2 regions of the Peribacillus sp. FSL K6-1552 genome follow, and region 2 is predicted to be linked to the other one. Evidence: a T-box and tRNA genes for the amino acid it is inferred to sense, from the RefSeq annotation. Region 2 holds a T-box; the other holds one or more tRNA genes.
What was found. The T-box of region 2 lies ahead of glyQ (glycine--tRNA ligase subunit alpha). A T-box ahead of a tRNA ligase gene usually reads a tRNA of that ligase, here a tRNA-Gly.

Region 1 (5,711 bases), 3.0 Mb from region 2:
TCTCAGCTATCCGATCATGTCGATATAAATCAGCACAGAAAACGAATAGGTGCCCATTGTTCTCTACATAAGATTGTGGTCCGGCAAGCTCCGCTAGCTTGGCTTTCTTTTCTGGATCGGTTACCCCAATGATTGAATACGCTTGAATATAACTTGAAGTTGATGCAGCCTGAGCACATTCAACAATCGTTTGAATTTGCTCTTCCGACAATAGCTTGTCCTCGAAAGAACGAATGGAACGGTGATCTAAAATCTTCTCAATAATATTATTCAAAGCTTCCACCCCTAAAAAAGTATGTAGGTAAAACATCTACCAGGGGGGCTATATCCCCCACTGATAGTATGGTAACAAAAGCATTAATCCATCAACCTTTTGTTTTCAAATCCAAATCACGATAATTTTGCTGCCTTAAGGCCTCATAAATTAAGATCGCTGCTGTATTTGACAGGTTTAGAGAACGAACTTTATCCGTCATCGGGATTCGCAGACAACGGTCTAAATTTTCATGAATCAGGTCTTTCGGAAGGCCCGTCGTTTCACGACCGAACATGAAATAAATCTCACTGTCCTGATCACTATAATCGAAGGTTGTATGCGGCTGCTCTCCAAATTTCGTTAAGTAATAAAATTCACCGCCGGCATTCTTCTCATAAAACTCTTCCAATGAATCATAATAATGGATTTTAACATTCTCCCAATAATCGAGACCGGCCCTCTTAAGCTGTTTGTCATCTGTTGAAAAACCGAGCGGACGAATAAGGTGCAGGGACGTGTCTGTTCCTGCACACGTTCTTGCGATATTACCTGTATTTGCTGGAATCTGTGGTTGATATAAAACTACATGTATTGCCACTTCATTTTCACCTCTAGTTTAAACTTCATCTAATTATAGCATTAAACAAACAGACTAAAAACCAATCACACTCCATCCAAAATCGAGAAAAATTTATAAACGATATTCGGTGTATATCTGCTCGAATCCTCGTACGTCCAGTATCGATGGCGACTGTTCATCGTATGGGCATTCACAAGCGGCATTCCGTTCTGATCCTTCGCCGTTACAATCAAGTTATGATCAAAGCGTCCGTTTCCTTCGAAGTCAATACACATGATATCGCCTATATCCATCTCCTCAGCTGCTTCTAAACGTTTTGTCTGGATTCCCTTCCCGCCAGCGAGCAGATTATATAAGGAGTGTGCAGTCGTCCAGGTATAGCTCCAGCTTTTCCCTCTTATCCACCAGCCCTTATTTTTGTTTGGCGCCCCCCACATTGGGATTCCTCCTGCATGCAAACATTGTGAAATGAAATTCGTGCAATCATCAGTGAACTTGTGGTACGCAGGATTAAATTCATTCCACCACCGCTCGGCATACTGAACGGCCTTCATCCTGTCATACTTATAAGAAAGCCGCTCCGAACCTTCTTCCCATTTTGGAGGCACCTCTTCTGGTTCAAAGCTTGGTACAAGGTCACGTTCATCTATTAAATATCCATCTCGAAACCTCGCCTCCCTCTCTTCCATTTCCTCTTCTATATAAAAAGAATCTTCCTGCTTCAATAAATATTGTAGATGTACTTTATAGGTCAATACCGTATCCTTTTCTTCCTTTCTCTTCGAGTGAACCTTTCCTGCAGCATTTACCCGCACAATTTCCGTAGAGCGGTTCCGCATTAACTCCTTTTTCAGATGCAATTTTCTTTCATCGCGTTCTTGAGTATCGGAAGTATAACACTCCACTCTTTCTTGCAAAAGCTGTTTCAATTGTTCCCTCAAAATTATGCCCCCCTTCATACCATCTATGCTAATGTGTATGTATGAGGGCATGGACAAAAACACAACTTCATTAAAGAAGAATATATTAATGGCCTGTTTTTGTTCATTTCCTCGAAATAAACTCTTATTAACAAAAGAAACTAGCAGAAACACTTAGAACATCACGAGCCAAGGTATCCACTTGATTAAATAATATATCTGAAAAATAAAAGGTATTATTAGTCCATCATCACAGCAGAATACAAAATCTACTCCCCCTGTATTCCGGTTGAAGGGTTTTGAGCTTCTCCCGCTCTATATAAAAAATTAGCCGGCAAACAGAAAGTTAGTCCAAGCATATCGAGCACTCTTTTTCACCTACATATTAAACCCTCATCCTCACATTTCTACAAAAAATAAAAAAAGCCGTCCCGTTAAATTTCTTACGAGGCGGCTATATCTGATATATTTAATATTATTGATGCTCCAAGGTAAACTGCAGTCCTTTTTCAATTTCTGCACGAACCTCTTCATCGGTTTCGTTCATTAAAGCTTCCTCTAAAATAGAGACTACTTGTTTCCGTCCAATTTTCCCAATCGCCCAGGCCGCGGTTCCCCGTAATACAGGCCGCGGATCTTCCTTCATGATCTGAATCAATTCGGGTAGTGACGTTTCATCTTTAAAGTGGGCTAATGCTAAAATGGCATTTCGCTGGATTGGCTTTTTGCCTCGCCACGAACCAGATACATAGCCGTATGTTTCTTTGAAATCCCGATTTGAGATCGTAAGCAGAGGCTTCAACAACGGCTTCGCAACCTCAGGGTCAGGCTCCATCTCTTCATGAAAGTGAAAATCCATTCCTTTGTTTTTCGGACAAACTGTCTGGCACGTATCACATCCGTACAAACGATTGCCTATTTTCGTCCTGAATTCATCAGGGAGAAATCCTTTTGTCTGCGTTAAAAACGCAATACAGCGCTTAGAATTTAGCTGGCCACCCTGCACAAGTGCACCTGTTGGACAAACATCCACACATTTATTGCAAGTCCCGCATTGATCTTCCATCGGTTGATCCGGTATAAATGGCAAGTTTGTAATCATGTCACCTAAATATACATAAGACCCAAATTCAGGAGTAATAATCATACTATTTTTAGCACTCCAGCCTATTCCTGCACGCTCAGCAACAGCACGATCCGATAATTCACCAGTATCTACCATAGACTTTGCCATTGCTCCTGGCACTTTATCTTTAATAAACTCCTCAAGTAACTGCAATTTATTACGAAGCACCGTATGATAATCCGTTCCCCAAGAGGCCCGGCAAAAAATCCCACGTCGCTCACTTTTTGTGCTTTGCGGTGCATTCTTCAATTTCGAAGGATAGGCCAGTGCAATCGAAATAATGGATTGCGGTTTATCAAAAATCAATTCAGGCCTGACCCTTTTTTCAATATCCGGTTCTTCAAACCCTGACTGATAATCTAGTTCCTGCTGACGGATCAGCCGACTTTTCAATTCCGTGAAATTAGAGGCTGATGTAAACCCAATTTTATCAATGCCAATCTCTTTACTATATATAATCACTTCTTGCTTAAGTGTATTCATATCCATATTTGTCACCTTCGTTCATTCATTATTCCCATCGAAGCTTGTATTCATTTCAAACCATTGCTATCTATGATAAACTAATTGCAATCATTTTTGGAGGTGTAACGCTTGGAAATTAACATTTCCGCTAATCTTAGCAGTAAAATCCCTGATTTCAAAGTTGGGATCATTACATATGAAAACATCGAAGTTGGCCCCTCCCCGCAAATGGTCAAAGGAAGACTGCAGTTATTTCAAGAAGCTCTTTTCTTCGATCTAGATGAAAAAGAATTAACCGATTTCCCGGGTATCAAAGAGTGGCGAAAGATTTTCAAAACGACCGGAACGAATCCGTCACGCTACCGTCCTTCCGTGGAAGCTCTATACCGTCGTGTTAAAAAACAAAATTACTTAACATCTATTCATTCCGCTATCGACCTGAATAACTTCTTCTCCCTTTTATATGAAGTGCCTATTGGCATATATGATGCGGATAAATTAACAGGAGATATCTCGATTAAAATTGGTGAGAGTACAGACGAGTATAACGGCTTGAATGGCCGCTTGAATTCAATGGAAAACATGATTACTTCTGCCGATCGTGATGGAGCATTTGGAAGCCCCTACGTTGATTCAGAACGAACAAAGGTCACGGAAGAAACGAAAAAGGCAATCCAAATCATCTATTTACAACCAAAGACACCAATCAAAGAAGCCCATCAGCTAACAGAGTCCTTAATGAAAATGTTCCTCGAAATCCACGGTGGAGAAGGAACTTATTCCATTTTAGAAGTATAATAACAATCGAGCAGAACTAAACCCCTTCCAAAATCGGAAGGGGTCTTTTTATAGGATAGGATATCACTGTGAATGTTTTTTCTTCTATTACAAACACATTCCCCAGTTTTGGATTCACTTGATACGCTTCCTGACATCATATCAACTAGTTTCTTAGTCACCCATGATCAGCCTTATCTCATACTACTTCCTTAAATTATAGGTACATACAAATCTAGACAATAAAAAAAACCCTACTGTAAACAGTAGAATTCTCATTATAAAATATTTAAACGCAAAGCTTCGTTCTCCAGGTAACGAAACCCTGCGTTATGAGTATGTATTGGAGCGGGTGAAGGGAATCGAACCCTCATCATCAGCTTGGAAGGCTGAGGTTTTACCACTAAACTACACCCGCATATTCTTGTAGAAATTTGTCGAATCGCTATCAACAAAATTAATTATATAGTTTATATTAAATAAATGCAATAGTTATTTTTAAAAAAATAATAAAAATTTAATGAATGTAACAATAGTATATTCATCACTCTATTAAAGATGTTAAAAAGTTCTCTAATAACAGAGAACTTTCCCTACATCTCCACTGTTAAGACCAGATGACTTCCATTAACGACGGGTATACCTGCTCCGCTGTTTCAAGTAACATGATCAACTTCCTGAAAGCTAGATCTGGTAAAAATTCTCCCTCAAGGGAATAAGAATAACGAATTGAAATAGTCCCTTTTTCTTCATACAACTTTGAATATCTAAAATTAGCATTATATTCATTTAACAGTGTATGTACATCCCGCCTTTTATCAGGATTCTTCAACTCGGCAACATTAAAGCAAAATAAATCCGCCACATTTTCATTTTGGTTGAAAGCAAAAACTAAAAGAACCTTCCAGCCATCCTTTAACTTTTGCTCTGCTCTAAAAAAGGTGGTGTCATCTTCTTTCAACTCATTCATATAGATTTTCTCGCGCGTTAAAAAATCTCGAAATTTAGCAACGTTTGACATGATCCATCACCTTTCTGTATGTATTTACATTTTATACTGAAAATTGGCATTTTTACAGACTTTTTCAATAAACCCTCTATTTTCAGCTAGTGCATTCATTCAGTTGAATTGAGGGAGCCAATAATAAGAACTCCCTTAAACAAAACTATAAGGTTAGCTTGAAACTCCTCCCCTAAACTGAAGAGCTTCTTGGAGGTCCAAAATCTCGTGACGAATTTTTGAAAACCCTTCAATTTCAGGTACGGTTTTATTTGTTGAAGATTGATCTTTATCTGCAGCTATTGCCATGGTTTCAAAAACATAAAGCAATTGAGCGAGATCCTTCTCTGAAAGAACTGGACGTTCAGAGTATTTCAAGCTGGCCTTTAGATAATACCCCAATTGTTCTATTGAGAATATTACGGGCCATAGAGACTCTAATCTGGCCTTGTTTTTGAATATCTCACCTAGAGATGTATTGTATACCGTTAATAGATTGACCATATTGGTTAGCATTTTGCTTCGTTCACTGCTCTCATCAAATGTAAGGGTCCTATTATTTTCAGAGAACGCCATTAATAAAAATT
Region 2 (5,711 bases):
CAGGTAATGTGGACACCTATTTGCTGTTTAAGGAGATAGAAGTCGAAAGACAGGAAAGACCCTTAGTATTGAGTGAAGAGCTAGCAGATATTGATTTTCCTGTTTCATAAGATAGTCTTGGCAAGCATGGGTGGTGTCTTGGTATGCTCCAAAAATGTGAAGGCATTGTCATAAGACGGACTGCATATGGAGAAAACAACAAAATTATTACTATTTATACCCGTGAGCTAGGGAAAATTGGAGTTATGGCTAGAGGAGCCAGTAAACCTAATAGCAGGCTTGCTGCCGTCACCCAACTTTTTTGCTCCGGGTATTTCCTTGTTTCTACATCAAGCGGACTCGGAAGTCTTCAACAAGGAGAAATGGTCGACTCGCTTCGTTTTATAAGGGAGGACCTTTTTGCCACTGCATATGCTTCATACATTGTTGAATTGGTTGATAAAAGCGTTGATGATAAGAAACCAAATCCATATCTGTTTGAATTACTCTCGCAAACCTTGCATTACATAAACGAAGAATATGACGCGGAGGTTTTGAAATTTATTTTCGAAATGAAGATGCTGCCCGTCAACGGGATTAACCCAGTACTAAATCAATGTGCTGTTTGTGGTGAAACAGAAGGGGAATTCTCCTTCTCGCTACGGGAAGGTGGTTTTATTTGTCACCGCTGTCTGGGAAAAGACCCATATCACTATAAAATTTCACCCGCAGCCGTTAAATTGCTGCGAATATTTTATTATTTGGATTTATCAAGGCTCGGAAACATTTCGGTTAAGCCTGAAACGAAAAAAGAACTGCAGAAAATCATTGATGCTTATTATGAAGAGTATTCAGGCCTCCATTTAAAATCAAAAAAGTTCTTAAAACAGATTGATACGATGAAAGATATGTTTTAAGATTTGACCTATTGACATTCCAGGCCTGATTGTATAAAATTCTAATCATTAAAATAAGAAGATTGCGTTGATGGAAAAGAGTATCTGTCATTCTCCATAAAAAGCGAACCCGGGATGGTGAAAGCCGGGATATGGATTTACAGGGAAGGCATTCCGGAGCATGTAGCTTTGAAAAGAGGCCGGTTTATTAACGGCAATTAGGGTGGAACCGCGGGTAAACTCTCGTCCCTATGCATTTCGCATAGAGACGGGAGTTTTTTGTTTGCAAAAATGCGAAAGAATAACAATGAATGGACCGGTAAAACACTTGAATTAATTGGTGAAATGCATGCGTGGCCGATAAACGATTCAAAATTACTGGTATAGGAGTTCCCGTCCCTAATTCATAAAGAGGCGTTTTAAATAATCTGGAGGTGTACGATGAATATTCAAAATATGATTTTAACTTTACAAAAGCATTGGTCTGAACAAGGCTGCATATTAATGAATGCTTATGATGTCGAGAAGGGGGCAGGAACGATGAGCCCTTATACGTTCCTTAGAGCAATTGGACCTGAACCGTGGAGTGTTGCTTATGTGGAGCCATCCCGCCGTCCAGCAGACGGTCGTTATGGAGAGAATCCTAACCGTCTCTATCAACATCATCAATTCCAAGTGATCATGAAGCCATCACCAGACAATATCCAAGAGCTGTATTTGGATTCATTGCGCGCATTAGGTATTAACCCACTTGAGCATGATATTCGCTTTGTAGAAGATAACTGGGAAAACCCATCACTAGGTTGTGCTGGTCTCGGCTGGGAAGTTTGGCTTGATGGAATGGAAATTACACAATTTACGTATTTCCAACAGGTAGGCGGTCTTGAGTGTAAGCCGGTTTCCGTGGAAATTACATATGGAATCGAGCGTCTGGCTTCCTACATTCAGGAAAAAGAAAATGTGTTTGATCTAGAATGGACAGAAGGATTTACAGTACGGGATATTTTTGGACAGCCGGAATACGAGCATTCAAAATATACGTTTGAAACATCCGACCTTGATATGTTATTTCAACTTTTCACAATGTATGAAAAGGAAGCACATCGCCAAATGGAAGAAGGGCTTGTACATCCTGCCTATGATTATGTTTTAAAATGTTCACATACATTTAATCTTTTGGATGCAAAAGGTGCGATTTCAGTAACGGAAAGAACGGGGTATATAGCCCGCTGCCGTAACTTAGCACGTAAGGTTGCCAAAACCTTCTATGAAGAGCGGGAAAAATTAGGCTTCCCGATTCTAAAAGTGAAAGGGGAGAATACAAATGAGCAAGCGTGATTTGTTATTGGAAATTGGATTGGAAGAGATGCCGGCTCGTTTTGTGACAGCGTCTATGAAACAGTTGTCAGATAAAGTACAGAAATGGCTTAAGGAAAAAGCAATTGAATTCGGAGCGGTTGAAGCTTTTTCCACACCAAGACGTTTGGCCATATTGGTAAAAGACGTTTCAGAATCACAAAAAGATATCGAAGAAGAAGCAAAAGGACCAGCTAAAAAAATTGCTTTGGACAGTGAAGGAAACTGGTCTAAAGCAGCATTAGGGTTTGTTAGAGGCCAAGGGATGACCGCTGAGGATATTTATTTTAAAGAACTTAAGGGTATTGAATATGCCCATGTAAATAAATTCATTAAAGGACAACCGACTTCCCAGCTTTTATCTGATTTACAGGAAATTATCAGCGGGATGACGTTCCCGAAAAATATGCGTTGGGCCAACCAAGACCTTCGTTTCGTCCGTCCGATTAAATGGCTGATTGCATTATTCGGCAACGAAGTAGTGCCATTTTCCATAGCTGATGTTGAAACAGGCCGTGAAACAAAGGGACATCGCTTCCTAGGAGAAGTTGCAATGATAGAGGCTCCTGAACAGTACGAAGCAACGTTAAGAGACCAGTTTGTCATGGTTAATCCAGATAAACGTCGTAGTGTTATTTTAGAACAGATTAAAAGTCTTGAGCAGGAAAAAGGCTGGATTATCCCAGTTGATGAAGATCTGCTTGAAGAAGTCAATAATTTGGTTGAGTACCCAACGGTGTTATTTGGCCACTTTGAAGAAGAATTCCTTGAACTTCCAGCTGAAGTTTTGATCACTTCAATGAAGGAGCACCAACGTTATTTCCCAGTTAAAGATCAAGACGGCAAGTTACTCGCATTCTTTGTAACCGTTCGTAATGGAGATGACCGTCATCTAGAAAAGGTATCTAAAGGAAATGAAAAAGTGTTGCGTGCCCGTTTATCGGATGCGGCATTCTTCTTTAAAGAAGATCAGAAAAAAGAGATAGCAGATGCTTTGAAAAAACTCGACAGCATCGTTTATCATGAAGAAATAGGTACCTTAGCTGAGAAAACAGCCCGTGTAACAGCGGTGACAGGCGTTCTGGCAGATGCTTTGAATTTAAAGGCAGAAAAGGATCTGGCGGTTCGTGCTGCTGAAATTGCTAAATTTGATTTAGTAAGTCATATGGTTTATGAATTCCCCGAATTACAAGGGTATATGGGTGAGAAGTATGCGCTCCTAAAAGGAGAAGCAAAAGAAGTAGCGGCTGCAATCAATGAACACTACATGCCAAGACATGCGGATGACAATGTGCCGCCTTCTGTTATTGGAGCAGTTGTAAGTATAGCCGAAAAAATTGATACTCTCGCATCATTCTTTGCTATTGGCGTCATTCCAACCGGCTCCCAGGATCCATACGCATTGAGAAGACAGGCAAGCGGTGTTGTTCAAATTTTAGCGGAGAAAAAATGGAATATCTCTTTAGAAGAGCTTATTACTCTAGGACTTAAAGGACTTGAATCAAAAGGTCTTCTAAAACGCGATTTAGAGGAAGTAAAAGCAGACATGTTTACCTTCTTTAAAGCGCGGGTAAAACATTTACTTCAAGAACAGCAGATTCGTTATGATTTAATTGATGCCGTTCTGATCGATGAGATTGGGTTTATACACTCTTTAGTAGAACGTGCTCATGTATTGGACGCGAAAAAAGATGAAGCAGGCTTTAAAGAAAGCCTCGAAGCATTAAGTCGCGTTATGAATATTGCTGTAAAGTGTGACCATAAAGTGACAGTTGACCCGAATGCTTTTGAAAATGAGCAGGAAAAAGCGCTTTATGAAAAATATCAAACAGTAGCATTGCGATATGTTGAATCTAAAAAAGAGAAAGAGCGTTTTGAACATCTTATCTCGCTTCAATCGGAAATAGAATCATATTTCGAGAATACAATGGTCATGGCAGATGATGAAGCAATCCGTAATAACCGCTTATCCCTAATGAAAGAAATTAGCGATTTAGTTTCAGGCTTTGCGGCTATGAATAAAATTATCCTTTCATAATTGAAAGGATTCATCGAAATCGGAGACACTTTATATAAAGGTTTCCGATTTCTTAAAATATTAAATGGTCAATAAATAGGACAAACCTGCTTTTATTAAAAAATATAGTATATAATTGTTAGATGAATAACTTTTGTTACTTTTCTCTGCGAAAGCAGTGGGGTGGTGATTATAATCCAATTGAATAAGCGTCAGGAGCATATTTTACAAATTGTTAAAGAGAATGGACCGATTACAGGTGAACATATTGCCGATAGACTGAGCCTTACAAGAGCGACGCTTCGTCCGGATCTTGCTATCTTAACGATGGCAGGCTTTCTTGATGCGAGGCCGCGTGTCGGGTATTTTTATACAGGCAGGTCAGGAACACAGCTTTTGACAGATAGTTTGAACCATCTTTATGTACGAGACTATCAATCGATCCCTGTCGTTGTTGATGAAGGCATTTCCGTATATGATGCAATCGTCATGATGTTTTTAGAAGATGTCGGTACCATGTTTGTTGTCGATAAGCATGCTCTGCTAGTTGGTGTCTTATCAAGGAAAGACTTGTTGCGTGCAAGTATAGGTAAGCAAGAACTTAACTCCATTCCAGTCAATATTATTATGACTAGGATGCCCAATATTACAATGTGTTCAAAAGAAGACTTATTGATTGATGTTGCCAAGAAATTGATTGATAAACAAATCGACTCATTACCGGTCGTCAAAGAAACAGAAAAAGGCTATGAAGTAATCGGAAGAATTACAAAAACCAATATAACAAAAGCATTCGTAGCTTTAGCTGATGAAGGCTATTAGGGGGCTTGCAAAAGGAATGACGGAGAATATGAACGGTTCTATTATATATGTTGTATCGGATTCAGTGGGGGAAACAGCGGAATTGGTTACAAAAGCAGCTGCAAGCCAGTTCTCGGGATCTGCTTTTTCCATAAAACGGATTCCGTATATTGAAGATGAACAAAACGTGGATGAAGTAATTTCACTGGCAAAATTAGATGGAGCGATCATTGCCTATACCCTTGTTAAGCCAACTATTAGAGCTTACATGAAAGCACAGGTCGAAAAAGAAAATCTGTCTGCTTATGACATTTTAGGGCCGCTCATGGACATCCTTCAGAAAAGAGCGCCAAAAGGACCGCTTAATGAACCAGGTCTCGTTAGAAAGCTTGATGATGATTATTTCAAGCGAGTCGAAGCCATTGAATTTGCGGTAAAATATGATGATGGGCGGGATCCCCGTGGTATTTTACGAGCAGATATCGTCCTTGTAGGTGTATCACGCACTTCAAAAACACCTCTATCTCAATATTTGGCACATAAACGTTATAAAGTCGCTAATGTACCTTTAGTGCCTGAAGTGGAACCACCAGAAGAATTATTCCTGGTCCCACCTGAAAAATGTATTGGTTTAAAGATTAGTCCGGAAAAGCTGAACCATA

Region 1: it encodes a tRNA-Gly, which carries the amino acid that the T-box ahead of glyQ (glycine--tRNA ligase subunit alpha) is inferred to sense. The anticodon was not compared.

The regions. Positions count from the first base shown of each region.
Region 1 covers NZ_JBBOST010000001.1:1,005,991-1,011,701, reverse strand. The annotation lists gene nfsA (oxygen-insensitive NADPH nitroreductase) at 1-274, opposite strand, end outside; gene trmL (tRNA (uridine(34)/cytosine(34)/5-carboxymethylaminomethyluridine(34)-2'-O)-methyltransferase TrmL) at 366-854, opposite strand; gene NST21_RS04855 (amidase domain-containing protein) at 920-1,777, opposite strand; gene queG (tRNA epoxyqueuosine(34) reductase QueG) at 2,232-3,371, opposite strand; gene NST21_RS04845 (B3/B4 domain-containing protein) at 3,477-4,145, shown strand; tRNA gene NST21_RS04840 (tRNA-Gly) at 4,469-4,542, opposite strand; gene NST21_RS04835 (YbjN domain-containing protein) at 4,732-5,145, opposite strand; gene NST21_RS04830 (FUSC family protein) at 5,299-5,711, opposite strand, start outside.
Region 2 covers NZ_JBBOST010000001.1:4,017,930-4,023,640, reverse strand. The annotation lists gene NST21_RS19325 (YqzL family protein) at 1-110, shown strand, start outside; gene recO (DNA repair protein RecO) at 144-896, shown strand; T-box leader at 955-1,129, shown strand; gene glyQ (glycine--tRNA ligase subunit alpha) at 1,317-2,213, shown strand; gene glyS (glycine--tRNA ligase subunit beta) at 2,200-4,269, shown strand; gene NST21_RS19305 (helix-turn-helix transcriptional regulator) at 4,432-5,070, shown strand; gene NST21_RS19300 (pyruvate, water dikinase regulatory protein) at 5,087-5,711, shown strand, end outside.